Regions from separate parts of the Chitinophaga caeni genome, predicted to be linked through region 2. Evidence: riboswitches for the same ligand, from Rfam matches in the RefSeq annotation. Region 2 holds a riboswitch; each other region holds the start of a gene.

The links. A riboswitch is a leader RNA that binds a small molecule or an ion and turns the genes downstream of it on or off. The one in region 2 is predicted to bind cobalamin.
Region 1: linked by a shared signal. The riboswitch ahead of COR50_RS10425 (DUF5074 domain-containing protein) and the one ahead of COR50_RS21175 (ribonucleoside-diphosphate reductase small subunit) in region 2 are both predicted to bind cobalamin.
Region 3: linked by a shared signal. The riboswitch ahead of COR50_RS03045 (TonB-dependent receptor plug domain-containing protein) and the one ahead of COR50_RS21175 (ribonucleoside-diphosphate reductase small subunit) in region 2 are both predicted to bind cobalamin.

Annotation. Positions count from the first base shown of each region.
Region 1 covers NZ_CP023777.1:2,442,868-2,447,086, reverse strand. The annotation lists gene COR50_RS10430 (pirin family protein) at 1-609, opposite strand, end outside; gene COR50_RS10425 (DUF5074 domain-containing protein) at 766-2,076, opposite strand; cobalamin riboswitch at 2,144-2,329, opposite strand; gene COR50_RS10420 (hypothetical protein) at 2,576-2,773, shown strand; tRNA gene COR50_RS10415 (tRNA-Gln) at 3,118-3,188, opposite strand; tRNA gene COR50_RS10410 (tRNA-Gln) at 3,245-3,315, opposite strand; gene COR50_RS10405 (glycosyltransferase family 9 protein) at 3,429-4,219, opposite strand, start outside.
Region 2 covers NZ_CP023777.1:5,045,351-5,049,569, forward strand. The annotation lists gene COR50_RS21170 (ribonucleoside-diphosphate reductase subunit alpha) at 1-736, opposite strand, end outside; gene COR50_RS21175 (ribonucleoside-diphosphate reductase small subunit) at 959-1,933, opposite strand; cobalamin riboswitch at 2,064-2,267, opposite strand; gene COR50_RS21180 (hypothetical protein) at 2,542-4,095, opposite strand.
Region 3 covers NZ_CP023777.1:746,018-750,236, reverse strand. The annotation lists gene COR50_RS03050 (DUF6580 family putative transport protein) at 12-611, opposite strand; gene COR50_RS03045 (TonB-dependent receptor plug domain-containing protein) at 632-2,563, opposite strand; cobalamin riboswitch at 2,660-2,878, opposite strand; gene COR50_RS03040 (APC family permease) at 2,942-4,219, shown strand, end outside.

The sequences.
Region 1 (4,219 bases), 2.6 Mb from region 2:
TAACAAGGCCCAATTCCCGGCAGGTACTTCTAAACAAACATCGTGATTATTATGGATCTCCCCGGTAATGGCAATAATAGGTTGCTTGGTTTCTATCGGGCCTTTCGCCCCCTTGTAATGCCCGATCGGCAACCGTAGATTCACACCCAATTCATCCACGATAACAGGGATGGCTACCTTTACAGCGCTTTGATACACCGGTTGATCCATCTTGAACTTGGCAGGAACATTCAACCAGAGTTGCAATAACTCGTAAGTTCCACCTAAGCCGGCGAACCGTGCCGAAGGATTTTCACAATGCAAGATTCCGCTACCTGCAAATAAATATTGAACATCGCCCGGTTTCAATATGGTTTCATGCCCCGCGTTATCATAATGATACCCTTCTCCTTGCAGCATAAATGTTACCGTTGCAAAACCGCGGTGAGGATGCGGCTCTACAATTTTCGCATCTGAAGACTGCTTAATTTCCGTCGGCATTACATGTTGCCAAAGTACAACAGGATTTGCAGAAGTTAATTTACGGTTCGGGATCAATTGCAATACTTTCTCCTTCGCATAGGCATTTTTGACAACCCCATTCAAGATAAAAACCAAATTCTTCTTCATATGGACGAGCGTGTTTCATTTATTATTTATAACAAATAATCACACTTATAGTTGTCAATATTCTTGCCAAACAAGCTTTCGATAAGTATCAAAAAAATGGAGCTTCATAACGAAGCTCCATTGTAATATAAACTATTAGAAAATTTATAGTCAAGGCTAATACATCAATAACATGGCAGGGAAATGATAGCCATTAAACGTAATCTTTTTATTCACGGCGCCGGAGGTTGCGTTGATGAAATACAGGTAATTCACATTCCCTCCGTAAGAACTGTTGGTTGCCGTTGCCACGATTTCATTTTTCCATGCATTGTAAGCAATCGCTGCTCCGTAAAAATATTCTCCTCCCGGTAACGTGAAGAAAGGTTCGCTAACGCTGGAAGCATTTCCTTTCAGGTAGCGATATATCTTGGCGCCGCCGGCCCATCCGTCCGGGGGTGCGATATAAACGGAATTGTCTTTGCTGGATGTTGTCATCGGCACACTTCTCCATGCACCCCAAGGCGAGGTAGTAGTAAATGGTAAAGTAATCGTATCCGCGGCCAAGTTATTCGGGTTCATCCCCCATAATTTATTGTCCTTGGCAGCGTATATCAAACCATCTTTAGCGGCAGCGAAACCGAAATCTGCCTGTCCTAATTTTTTAATAGTGCTATAATTCGTAGAGCGGAAAACCACGATACCGCTATCGCGGGTCAATGCGAAAACACGGTCCCCGTATTGTAACATGTTTCCTACAGGCCCCGTAATGTTAGGCACCTTGGTACCATCGATTGTCATGGTAGAGAGATTGACCACGTAAACACCATCGTTCGTACCAAGTAATCCCCTCTCGGTATCCAAACCGAGGAAAGAAGTCCCGAAATCACCGGGTAAATTATCGATTCTACCGAGCTCTTTCATTGTGTAAGGATCAACTTTAACCAATGGTCCACCTGCTTTTACCACGAGGTACATCTTATCGAAACTAACCGTTCCATATTGCAAGGTATTACCGATTTCGCCAAGGGCTTTACCGGGGTTTTCCTTGATAAACACACTGTCAGTCAACTCATCGCGCAGGTAACTATAAAATAAAACATTGCCGGTACCATGACCAAACCAGCCTTCGGTAATCAGGCTAAAACCGAGGTCATATTCACCAGGAGAGAAAATTTGATATACCCCGGAATCTTTTCCGGCGGCATTGCTAGCCGTAAACACAACCCTATGGTTACCGCGGCTGGAAGCAGTGTAGGTATAAGCGGTATCTTTACTAACTTCCTCGTTATCCACCTTCCACTGAAAACTCGCGCCATCTTTCATTTCCACGGTAGGCTTCAGGTCAACCGACTGGCCGACATCTATCGTATCCATGCTAAATTCCGTGGTAACGAACGGGCGGATCGTAGGATCATCATTATTTTTATTACAAGCAACAACAAGAATGGCAGCTAAAGCTAACCAACCTATTAAATTTTTCTTCATGTGGGTGTGTTTGTATCTATTTTAAGTTTATACTCTTCGATCCAGCTCATCTTTTCGCCCGAAAGAAGGATGGCAATACAAACGGGCAGGTCTTCTGGCTTACTTGTACTTGGCAGCCTTCCCGTAATGAAGTACAGTGGCAGGGGAAAGCCAAGTAATTTTATCAAGTTTACAGCTACGGGGATAGCTCCAGGTTTCCACTGGATTCCCTTTTCATACATCGACAGATGTAACCCGGTTGCAGGCGCAAACCTACATTTTAGCGCGGTATTCTCCAAATCTTAGAACGGTGGGGGAAGGGAATATGTTACATGGTGTACTTTGTTTTCCGAATTAAAAAAATTAAACATTGCTTGAAAATAGCTTTTGATTGATCACCGATGTTGGAAATTGAATATCGATTTTCAATGAAAAATTATCGTATCCCTTAAAAGTTCGATTCAATGTCCACCTGCTCGTTTCTTGTACTTTTTTGCTTGCCCCAAAACGAGTACCAAAAATGGCACAAATTGGCCATCACGGCCGCCAATTTGATCGCGCGATCGAGCTTTTGTACAAGTGTATCGGCAAGCTACCGTTCCCTATCAACGGTGCGAAGTTCCATGGTTTCCTGGTGGGGCTGAATATATCATCCTTCGCTTATTTCCTTGACCTGGTAAGGAATTCAAGTAAATTTAAAGCAATATTAGCCGGATAACAATGATTAAAAATCATATTTATTGCCTGGGTATAAAGTTCAGATTGGAGAGCTAAACATGCCTGAAACCGGGCTTTCACAATTATTGGGTTACCGTTCCCGAAAACCGGAAATACTATCCGGCAAAAGAGAGTTAAGCCTTGGTATGATTCGAAAACTATACGATAAATTATACATTCCCGCAGCAATATCGATCCGGGAATTCAGGCAAAACGACAAATTTTCCGATACAAGAATTTGGTTATCCGGGCTTGAAGTTAGGAGTGAATTTAACTTACTAATTAATAAGAAAACAAAAAAGGATAAGACCAACATCCTATCCTTTCATATTATAACTTTTTATGTTGCCCGACCTGGATTCGAACCAAGACAAACAGAACCAAAATCTGTCGTACTACCATTATACTATCGGGCAATCGAAATGCTTGTATTTAAGAACTTAACTGAGCCTAGCAACTAAACTTGTTATTGTTGCCCGACCTGGATTCGAACCAAGACAAACAGAACCAAAATCTGTCGTACTACCATTATACTATCGGGCAAGCATTTCGTTTGGGATGGCAAAAGTAGAACTTTTTTTATTTCTGCAAAATATTTTTTTGATTTTCAATCATTTTTTTTGTCGAAACAGGATACAAATAAGTCTTTTAAAGATTTATTTTTTTATCACATTATCCACTTTATGCGTTATCATCGGGGGCAATATCTGCTCCATACATGCCCAATCTCCACGGAAACAAGTTTTATTACCGAAAACCGAGCAAGGCCGGCACGAAAGATCAACCTGCACGGCATTCATCATTTCCTGGCCATAGCCCATGAATCCCGCGTAAGGGTGCGTTGCACCCCAAATGCTCACCACCGGCACCGCGAATAAGGATGCCAGGTGCATATTGGCCGAATCCATACTCAACATAACATCGAGATTGGATATCACGTCTAATTCTTCATTTAAGCCAATTTTCCCGGCTAATGAGACTACTGACGGATATTTTACTTCCAATTCGTTTAAAGCCCGAATTTCGGCCTCTCCACCCCCAAAAAGCAATACTTTAACACCTGGTTGCGCTGCATAATGTTGAATGACTTCCTTCATATTATCCAGGGGATACATTTTTTCCCGGTGCGCTGCAAACGGCGCTATTCCTATCCAGGTATCGGTTCGCTTCTCCCCCGTCAATTGTAAGGTACCCGGTTGCAATGTTTTCTGCTGCCTTTCGATTGGTAGTAGATCAAATTGCAAACCCAGCTCTCGAAATACGCTTGCATAACGATCTACGGTGCTTTGCAAAGGTTTCAATTCCTTGTTTTCGCGGCGGGTCAACGCTTTCTTTTCTGCACGGCCTTTATCAATTACGGCAACTTTTGTCCCCGCCAACTTAAAAAACGTACGTAAAACCTGGGAACGCAATACCTGGTGAAGATCTGCTAAGGCATCGATCTTAT
Region 2 (4,219 bases):
CGGCGCTTTGAGAAATTTTGGCTGTTTGTTTCAGCGTATCGTAAATACCTTCGATGCTGTCGTCTTTCATGCTCAGCAAGAAACAGCTACTCATTTGCGGTTTAGGGGTACCGGCATTAAACAAGGTAGGTGTTGCATGCGTGAACCAACGTTCAGACATCAGGTTGTAAGTTTTGATCACGCTCTCGATATCATCTTTATGAATGCCAACAGCCACGCGCATGATCATATGTTGCGGACGCTCGGCGATCTTACCGTCAACTTTGAGCAAGTAAGAACGTTCCAAAGTTTTGAAACCAAAATAGTCGTACGCGAAATCACGATCATAAATGATATTAGAATCGAGCGTATCCGCATTTTTCTTGATGATTTCATACACCTCATCACTTAATAATGGAGCAGGTTTGCCCACTTTAGGATCGATGTATTCATATAATTTCTTCATCGTTTTGGAAAACGACTTCGTAGTGTTCTTGTGTAAGTTACTTACCGCGATGCGGGAAGCCAACAAAGCATAATCCGGATGCTTGGTGGTGAGTGATGCGGCTGTTTCGGCAGCGAGGTTATCCAACTCGGTGGTCGTGACGCCATCGTACAAACCAAGGATCACCTTCTTTGCTACATCTATCGCATCAACATAATCGGGGTTCAATCCGTAGCACAACTTCTCAATACGTGCCGTAATCTTGTCAAATTTAACAGATTCCTTACGGCCATCTCTTTTAATAACAAACATACGCGGTAAATTTTATGGGTAGTAATAATATTTTTCAATTGGTATTTGATTGCGCGCCTGTCATGCCTGTCTGCCGAGGTTCGCGGCTGTCTGCCGAGGTTCGCGACTGTCTGCCGAGGTTCGCGGCTGTCTGCCGAGGTTCGCGACTGTCTGCCGTGGTTCGCGGCTGTCTGCCGTGGTTCGCGGCTGTCTGCCGAGGTTCGCGAACCTCGGCTGCAAAATCTAAAAATCTTCATCGAGACTAAACGTCTGGGCATCCTTGTTACCGCCCAAAACGCCGGCTTTTTGATAATCACCGACCCTCTTCTCGAAGAAGTTCGTTTTACCTTGCAATGAAATCATCTCCATGAAATCAAACGGGTTGGCAGTGTTAAACATTTTCTTACAACCCAGTTCCGACAACCAACGATCCGCAACGAACTCGATATACTGGCTCATCAACTCGCTATTCATCCCGATCAGGGCAGCAGGTAAAGCATCGATAATAAATTCTTTCTCAATAGCAACGGCATCCCCGATGATTTCATGCACTTGCGTTTCGGATAATTTTCCTTCCAACATGCTGTATAACAAGCAAGCAAATTCACAGTGCATCCCTTCATCGCGGCTGATCAATTCGTTTGAGAAAGTTAAACCCGGCATTAAACCGCGCTTTTTCAACCAGAAGATAGAACAGAAGCTACCGGAGAAGAAAATGCCTTCTACCGCGGCAAAAGCTACGAGGCGCTCTGCAAAATTCCCGTTCTCAATCCAACGCAAAGCCCATTCTGCTTTCTTCTTCACAGCAGGAACAGTTTCTACGGCGTGGAACAAACGGTCTTTCTCTGCCGGATCTTTCACGTAAGTGTCGATCAGCAATGCATATGTTTCGGAGTGAATATTTTCCATCATGATTTGGAAACCGTAAAAACAACGGGCTTCCGGGATTTGAACTTCGCTCATGAAGTTCACGGCCAGGTTTTCATTAACAATACCGTCACTAGCAGCGAAAAAAGCTAATACATGGGAAATAAAATGACGCTCGCCATCCGACATATTCGCCCAATCTTTTAAGTCGCCGCTCAAATCAATCTCTTCAGCAGTCCAAAAACTAGCCTCATGCCTCTTGTACATTTCCCAGATCTTGGGATAATTAATCGGTAATAAAACAAACCTGTCTTTGTTTTCTTTTAGAAGTATCTCATTCTCGTTGTTCATATAGATAATATTTTTGGCAACAATGTGTGAAAAAATTCAAATTACTGCCGTTCCCGTACCAGCAAAGAGTACGTGGTAAAAGATTAGGTGATGTACACCCGGGCCAAATACCTTGGAACGCGAAGGTTTCGACATAAACGTTGCATTGGCAGGTCTCCTGGCTTTCCTTCCCGGTACCGCACCTTCCCCGTTGGTTAAGCGAGTGGTCAGTGGATTTTGGGCAACGGATAATGAACCATTCATTATCGGAATCACAGTAGCGCGTCTGCTCGTGAGTTTCACACGATTCCCTTTTCATCTCTCTTTGCTAAGAACCATTGCAACGAAGTCAAGAACTATTGCAAATGTAATGATCAAGAAATGCCCCGGTCGATAAAGTTGCTAACAGGTGTTAATAAAAGTTTTAAACTTTTTGTGAAGCTAATAGGGGTAAAGGTTACAGTAATTTTAGTGCCTTTTCATCAACTTTTTTGGCATGGTAATAATTAATAATCTGTAATAAACACATTTTATAGGCAACAATATTCCATTCATTTTTTCTTACTAAAATGACACTCTCCTTCAATAAGTTATAGCATTTCCTGGATGGACCCCTACCTTGTAAAAAACTAAATCCGCGGAACCTTATTTTTGAACTTTTCCCGGATTACATCCTGCACGGGCACACCATCAATTTTACTTTCCAGCCAGGAGATAATATCGAGGTAAAGAAAGGATCTTCTTTCATATGGATTTTTGGAAAGTTCTACCAAGCGATCTTTTAAATCGATGAATGCTGCCCTTAATGCTTTCGGATGCGCATAAATGTTCTTACGGAGGAATTTCAATATCTCTTCCATGACCAAACCCAAATCTTTATTCTTGGCAATGAAATGGTAAACGGATTTTATTAAATATTCTACCAGGCTATAATTCTCCAGTTCATAATGCGCGATCAGGTGTAATATCCTCGCGAAGCATTGGATATCTGCACGCAAATTACCGATACGTAAGTGTATGATTTTATTTAGATAAACAATGGCATTATTATTATCCCCGCTACCGAAATACAAACAGGCTATCTTGTAATAAAAAACTAATACACGGTGTTGGTCCACCGTTAATTGGTGCTGGCAAATTTGCTCTTCAACCTCGGGAACCAGCGAAAGTCCTTCGGAGAAAGTCCCCATCATGAAATGCTGGTTGATCTTGGCCGTGTAGATATATACAAAAGCGCTGGTAGCGGTACTTTCATTAAACATATCCTTGTTATTAGCCGTATAATCTTCCAAGGCATGCAAAACGTCTGCAAACCGCTCACCGTTTGCATTGTAAAAGTGCGCCGTCAGCAAATTATGCATCCCCTTGATATAAAGATCCGGATCATTTTTCTTGAGAGACGGATATTCATCGCATAAGTCCACCCACTTCTGCGTATACCGGTAATACATTAAGAAATCCTGCAAAATATAGTAATACCAGCAATAGGCTTGATAGAAATAAATCTTTTCATAGAAACTCAACTCGGACGGCATATTAGAATTGAGGCTGATGTCAAAAAAACTCTTGATCATCAACACATCTTTCTCATTGCGGGCATGGCCCAGCTTCAGGTAAAGACCGTACATACGTAAGGCCAAAGTGGAAAGTCGGCTCACGTTCGTAAGGTGCGCATTGAGCATGATTGATTCCTCGCTCAGTTCATCAGCCCTATTTTCCAAGCTCCGGGTAATGTGCCGGGATTCGATCAGTTTCTCAAATTCTATAATTTCAAACCAAAGCAGCACTTCCTCCTGTTCCTTGGCACTAGCTTTTGCCTTGGAAAGTAATTTTAAACTTTGCGTATATAAACCTTTGTTATACAGCACCCTAGCATAATCGATCTGCTCCCTTAAATCGATCATCGGATCTTTCTGCTTGTACAATAAGCGTAAACTTGTCAATAATTGTTTATATAAATGCGCCTTTACATTTGATAATTGTTGTTTTTTAATCCCGGGCGTTTTTTTCAGCAGTTGCTCCTCATCGTAAGTATTCAAGCGATCCATCGCGTTGAATAATTGTATGAAAAGTACATCTTCCTTGGAATTATTCTTGTTAAACGCCAACTGAAAATTCCTTTTCTCTGCTTTCGTCAAGGTTTTTATCAATATAAATAAGGCATCGTTCTGGCTGTTGGGCATCGTTGAAAGATGTTTATAAAATACTAGTTATCAATTCATTACATCCTCTAAAGGGCGGTTGTATATCGTAAATAGATGAAAAGTCACCATATACCGTAAGGCTGTTGACCGTTAGATTTGAGTA
Region 3 (4,219 bases), 980 kb from region 2:
ACACGCTGCGCCTATGCATTCGCGTATGCCAGTGTTGGATATTTACGTTTGATGAGTTCGTAAGTTCCAAACATGATGGCCCCGTACATAATATTTCCAAGTAACATTCTTTGCAAATATGGAATCGCCAGGTCCAAGCATTGCAAATAACCGTTGAAATCCCTCGTAAATGGTTGACCGGTAAGGATGTTGGTGCCGCCTGACATCCATACACCGAAGTCAGATACGATCCAGTGAAATAATGCGGCGCCAACCGCACCCAGGATAAATTTCATGACGGTAATTTTATGTATCCATTGGCCGATAAGCACCATGCCGGCAAATGCAATATAGTTGTAATACCAGCCCCGGTATAACAATCCACTTAAATCAGATTTATAAACAAACTGCATCATTACAACATCGCTTAGCCATAAAGCCAATAAAGGAAACAGGTAAGCCTTCCATTTGTCCGAAAAATAAGCGCCGCCAAACAGGGCCATTGCACCGATCGGTGTGAAATTAGAAAAGGGGGTAAGCTCACCGCTATTAAGCACTCTCAGGGTTCCTACAATCAGGATGAAGAGTACTAATAAACCTGTTCTCGGGTTAATTTTCTTGTTTTCCATCATGTGATTATTATATGTGTATATTAAAAATTAAATTGTAATCCGCCGTTGACATTGAATTTCCTGTTATTATATCCCCAGATATCAAAATATTCTTGATCGGTGATATTGCGGGCGTCAACGAAAAGGTTGAGATGTTTATTGATTTGATAAGATGCGTATACATCTACCGTATAATAACTTTTCAATGGAACGGAAGGTGCATTATACTGCTTCTCCCAGCGCTTGCTATACCATTTACCTACCAGGGAAAGGAAAAGTTGATCATTGACCTGGTAACCTAAACCTGCATTTAATGCATGTTCCGGCCTGCGGAACAAATTGTTGTAGGTGCTGTCTTTATCAATAGTTTTACCTTTTACGTACGTGTAATTCAAGTTGAAACGCAGGTCATCCGTTATATTCCAGTTGCCTTCAATCTCGGCTCCGTATATTTCCTGTTTGTCTGCATTTACATAATAACTTGGCTCCGGATAAATCCCGGAATAGAAATCGATCCAGTTTTTAACTTCCCGGAAAAAGCCTGTAACCCTGAAATTGATCTTTTTTGAATAAAAGCCTTGGTAACCTGCTTCATAGTTTAACGAAGATTCAGGGTTTAGGTTACGGTTTCCAAACTCGGAAAATAATTGATATAAAGTGGGTGTTTTATAAGCGCTGGATATATTGGCAAAAATCTTATGCTTATCGTTGATAACATATGCAGGGTTGAACGAAATCGTTTGATTGTTTCCATAAACGGAATGGTAATTGAACCTGCCGCCGATTTCCATTGTAAAACCACCGAGATTATGCAAGAACAATGAAGCGTAATGGCTGAATTGATTCATATGCGCACTGTCAGGACCCAAGCCTGTAATGGGAAATGCCGACTTGTATTGCTCGTCCGTATTAGACGTACGGTAATCAGCGCCCACGATCAGCTGTACTTCCTTGGTCAGATCGAAGTTGACATAAGTTTCCAATTGATGTGTATTGGAGATATAATCTGCATAATAATAGTAGTCAAATTCCGTAACGGAATCTTTCATTTGGTGGCGATCATTCTTTTGATAATTGTATGTAAAGAACCAGCTACCTTTCTTGAAATTATAACGGTTGTTAATGCCTGCGAGCAAGGTATTATTATGTAGTTTATTCCGGGTTTGATCGAGGAATGCGCCGCCATCTAAGCCGGTTGTATATTTCGAATAATTGACGAATCCTTTTATTTCCCAGTTATCTCCAGGTTTAAAACCTATGCTTGCATAGCCCTGGTTGCGGGTAAAGCCATCCTTATCAAAATTTTGTTTGCCGGTGGAATCATAAGCGCTGGAAAATCCCTTGCTGGAGAGATAATTGTACCCGGCCTGGTAAGACCATTTCCCGGCTTGACCGCCGAGGTTCGCATTGGCGTTGTAAGTATCGTAACTACCGTAAGCCAACTGGCCGGATATGCCTAAAGGTTTATCGGCATTTTTCTTGGTGATAATATTAATTACCCCGGCAGTGGCATCAGAGCCGTATAAAGTTGATTGGCTGCCCTTTAGTATCTCGATTCTTTCGATCTGTGAGACAGGTAAAAAATTTATATCAAACGTATTATTAATGGTAGAGGCATCGTAAAGTGGAATACCATCGATCAGGATCAAAGTATTGCCACTGGAAGCGCCCCTGGTATAAACTTCCTGGTTGGAGCCCAGGTTGTTTTCGGCGCCGTTAACAACGATCCCAGCTTGGTTATTAAGGATGGAGCTTAAAGTTTTGCCACTGTTCCTTTTTAAATCTTCTGCTGTAATTACGGTTACAACCTTACCGGTTTCCGACAGTTGCTTGGGGAACTTGGCGGCGGTTACCACGACGGTATTAAGCTGGTTGGTTGCGGTTGAATCTTTCGGTTGGCCATGTTGCGCCAATGCTGTAGACAATCCGGCTCCCCAGAATAAGAGGGGGAGGATAATTTGCTTCTTTTGCATAATTTTTTAGCGATCCTTGAAAAATGCCACGGAACAGGAATATGAAAGATATAATGCCGGGAAGGCTTTACATCCTCGCTTTTTTCCCGAAAGCGTGGTGTGTAGTTGAAATTGGCAGGTCTTCTGGCTTACCTGATCCGGTGGCGCCTTCCCATTTTCAAAGAAAACAGTGGCTTTGAATACCAAGGATGTATTCCCCAAATGAATGGGGCAGGATTACAGCTACGGGAATAGCCCCGGTTTTGCACCGGTGTTCCCTTTTAATGTGGATGACAACTAGGGTGTTGTTCCACAACCAATAACAGGGCAAACCTACGCTATTTTGATGGATTTTAAATTTTCGATAAAAATTAATCTTTGAATATTATCTTACAATCTATGAGCATCAAGCCCAAATTAGGATTATTCGATCTCACCATGATCGTGGTGAGCCTTGTGATAGGCATGGGAATATTCCGAACACCTATTAATGTTTCCAGGGAAGTAAATGAGCCTTGGCAATTTTTACTGATTTGGGTGATCGGTGGTTTCGTAACTCTTTGCGGGGCTTTGACTTATGCAGAGATCGGCTCCCGTTATCCCAAAGCCGGTGGGTTTTACAAGGTTATGTCTTACTGTTACCACCCGGCTTACGCTTTTATGATCAACTGGACGGTATTGATCTCTAATGCAGCTTCGGTGGCCGCGGTTTGCATGATCGGGGCAGAATACATTGGCCCGGTACTATTGCCGGCATCGCTGCAAAATAATGCCGGTCTAAAATTAATTGCTTTTGGAACAGTAGCTCTACTGTACACGGTAAATATGATCGGCATACGCATGAGTGCGAGTTGGCAAAATATCCTAACCGTTATAAAGATATTAATGGTGTTGGTATTGTGTATGACGATCTTCGTCGGGGATGTCCAGGCGCCGAAAGCTGTTGAATCTATAACAGGACACAACGGTCATAACTGGTTATACATGTTTGGCGCCGCCTTGGTGCCGGTATTCTTTACCTACGGGGGGTACCAGCAAACTATTAACTTCGGAAGCGACATCAAGGAGCCGGCCAGGAATATGCCCAAGGGCATTTTTATTGGCATGGCAATCATCATTACGGCATATTTCACGATCAACTATGCATATATTAAAGTGATTGGCTTCGAGCAACTGAAAACGACCGATGCTTTAGCTTCGAGGATGATGCAGGCATTTTTCGGAGAAAGCGGCTTCAAGATTACTTCGGTATTATTGTTTATCTCGGTGATGGGCTACGCTAATGTGAACTTGATTAGCAACCCACGCATGTATTATGCAATGGCCGAAGATGGGGTTTTGCCAGCTATTTTCATGCGTGTGAACCCGGCAACACAGGTGCAGCAAGTAGCCTTAACGGTGTTTACCGCGTTGATTATCATCGTGATATTTTTCCTGGGCACCTTCGATAAAATGTTGAAATACGTGATGCTCTTCGACACGATCGGGTTAGCATCCGCCGCGGCATCAATATTCGTATTGCGAAGGAAAACCAAGTCTATGGACGGGCTTGGGATTTATAAAATGAAATCATACCCGTATACAACACTTATATTTGTATTGGTGTATTTAATGGTAACTGTAAATATTTTCATCCAAGATTGGAAAGGAGCCTTAATAGGTTTGAGCATTTTCTTT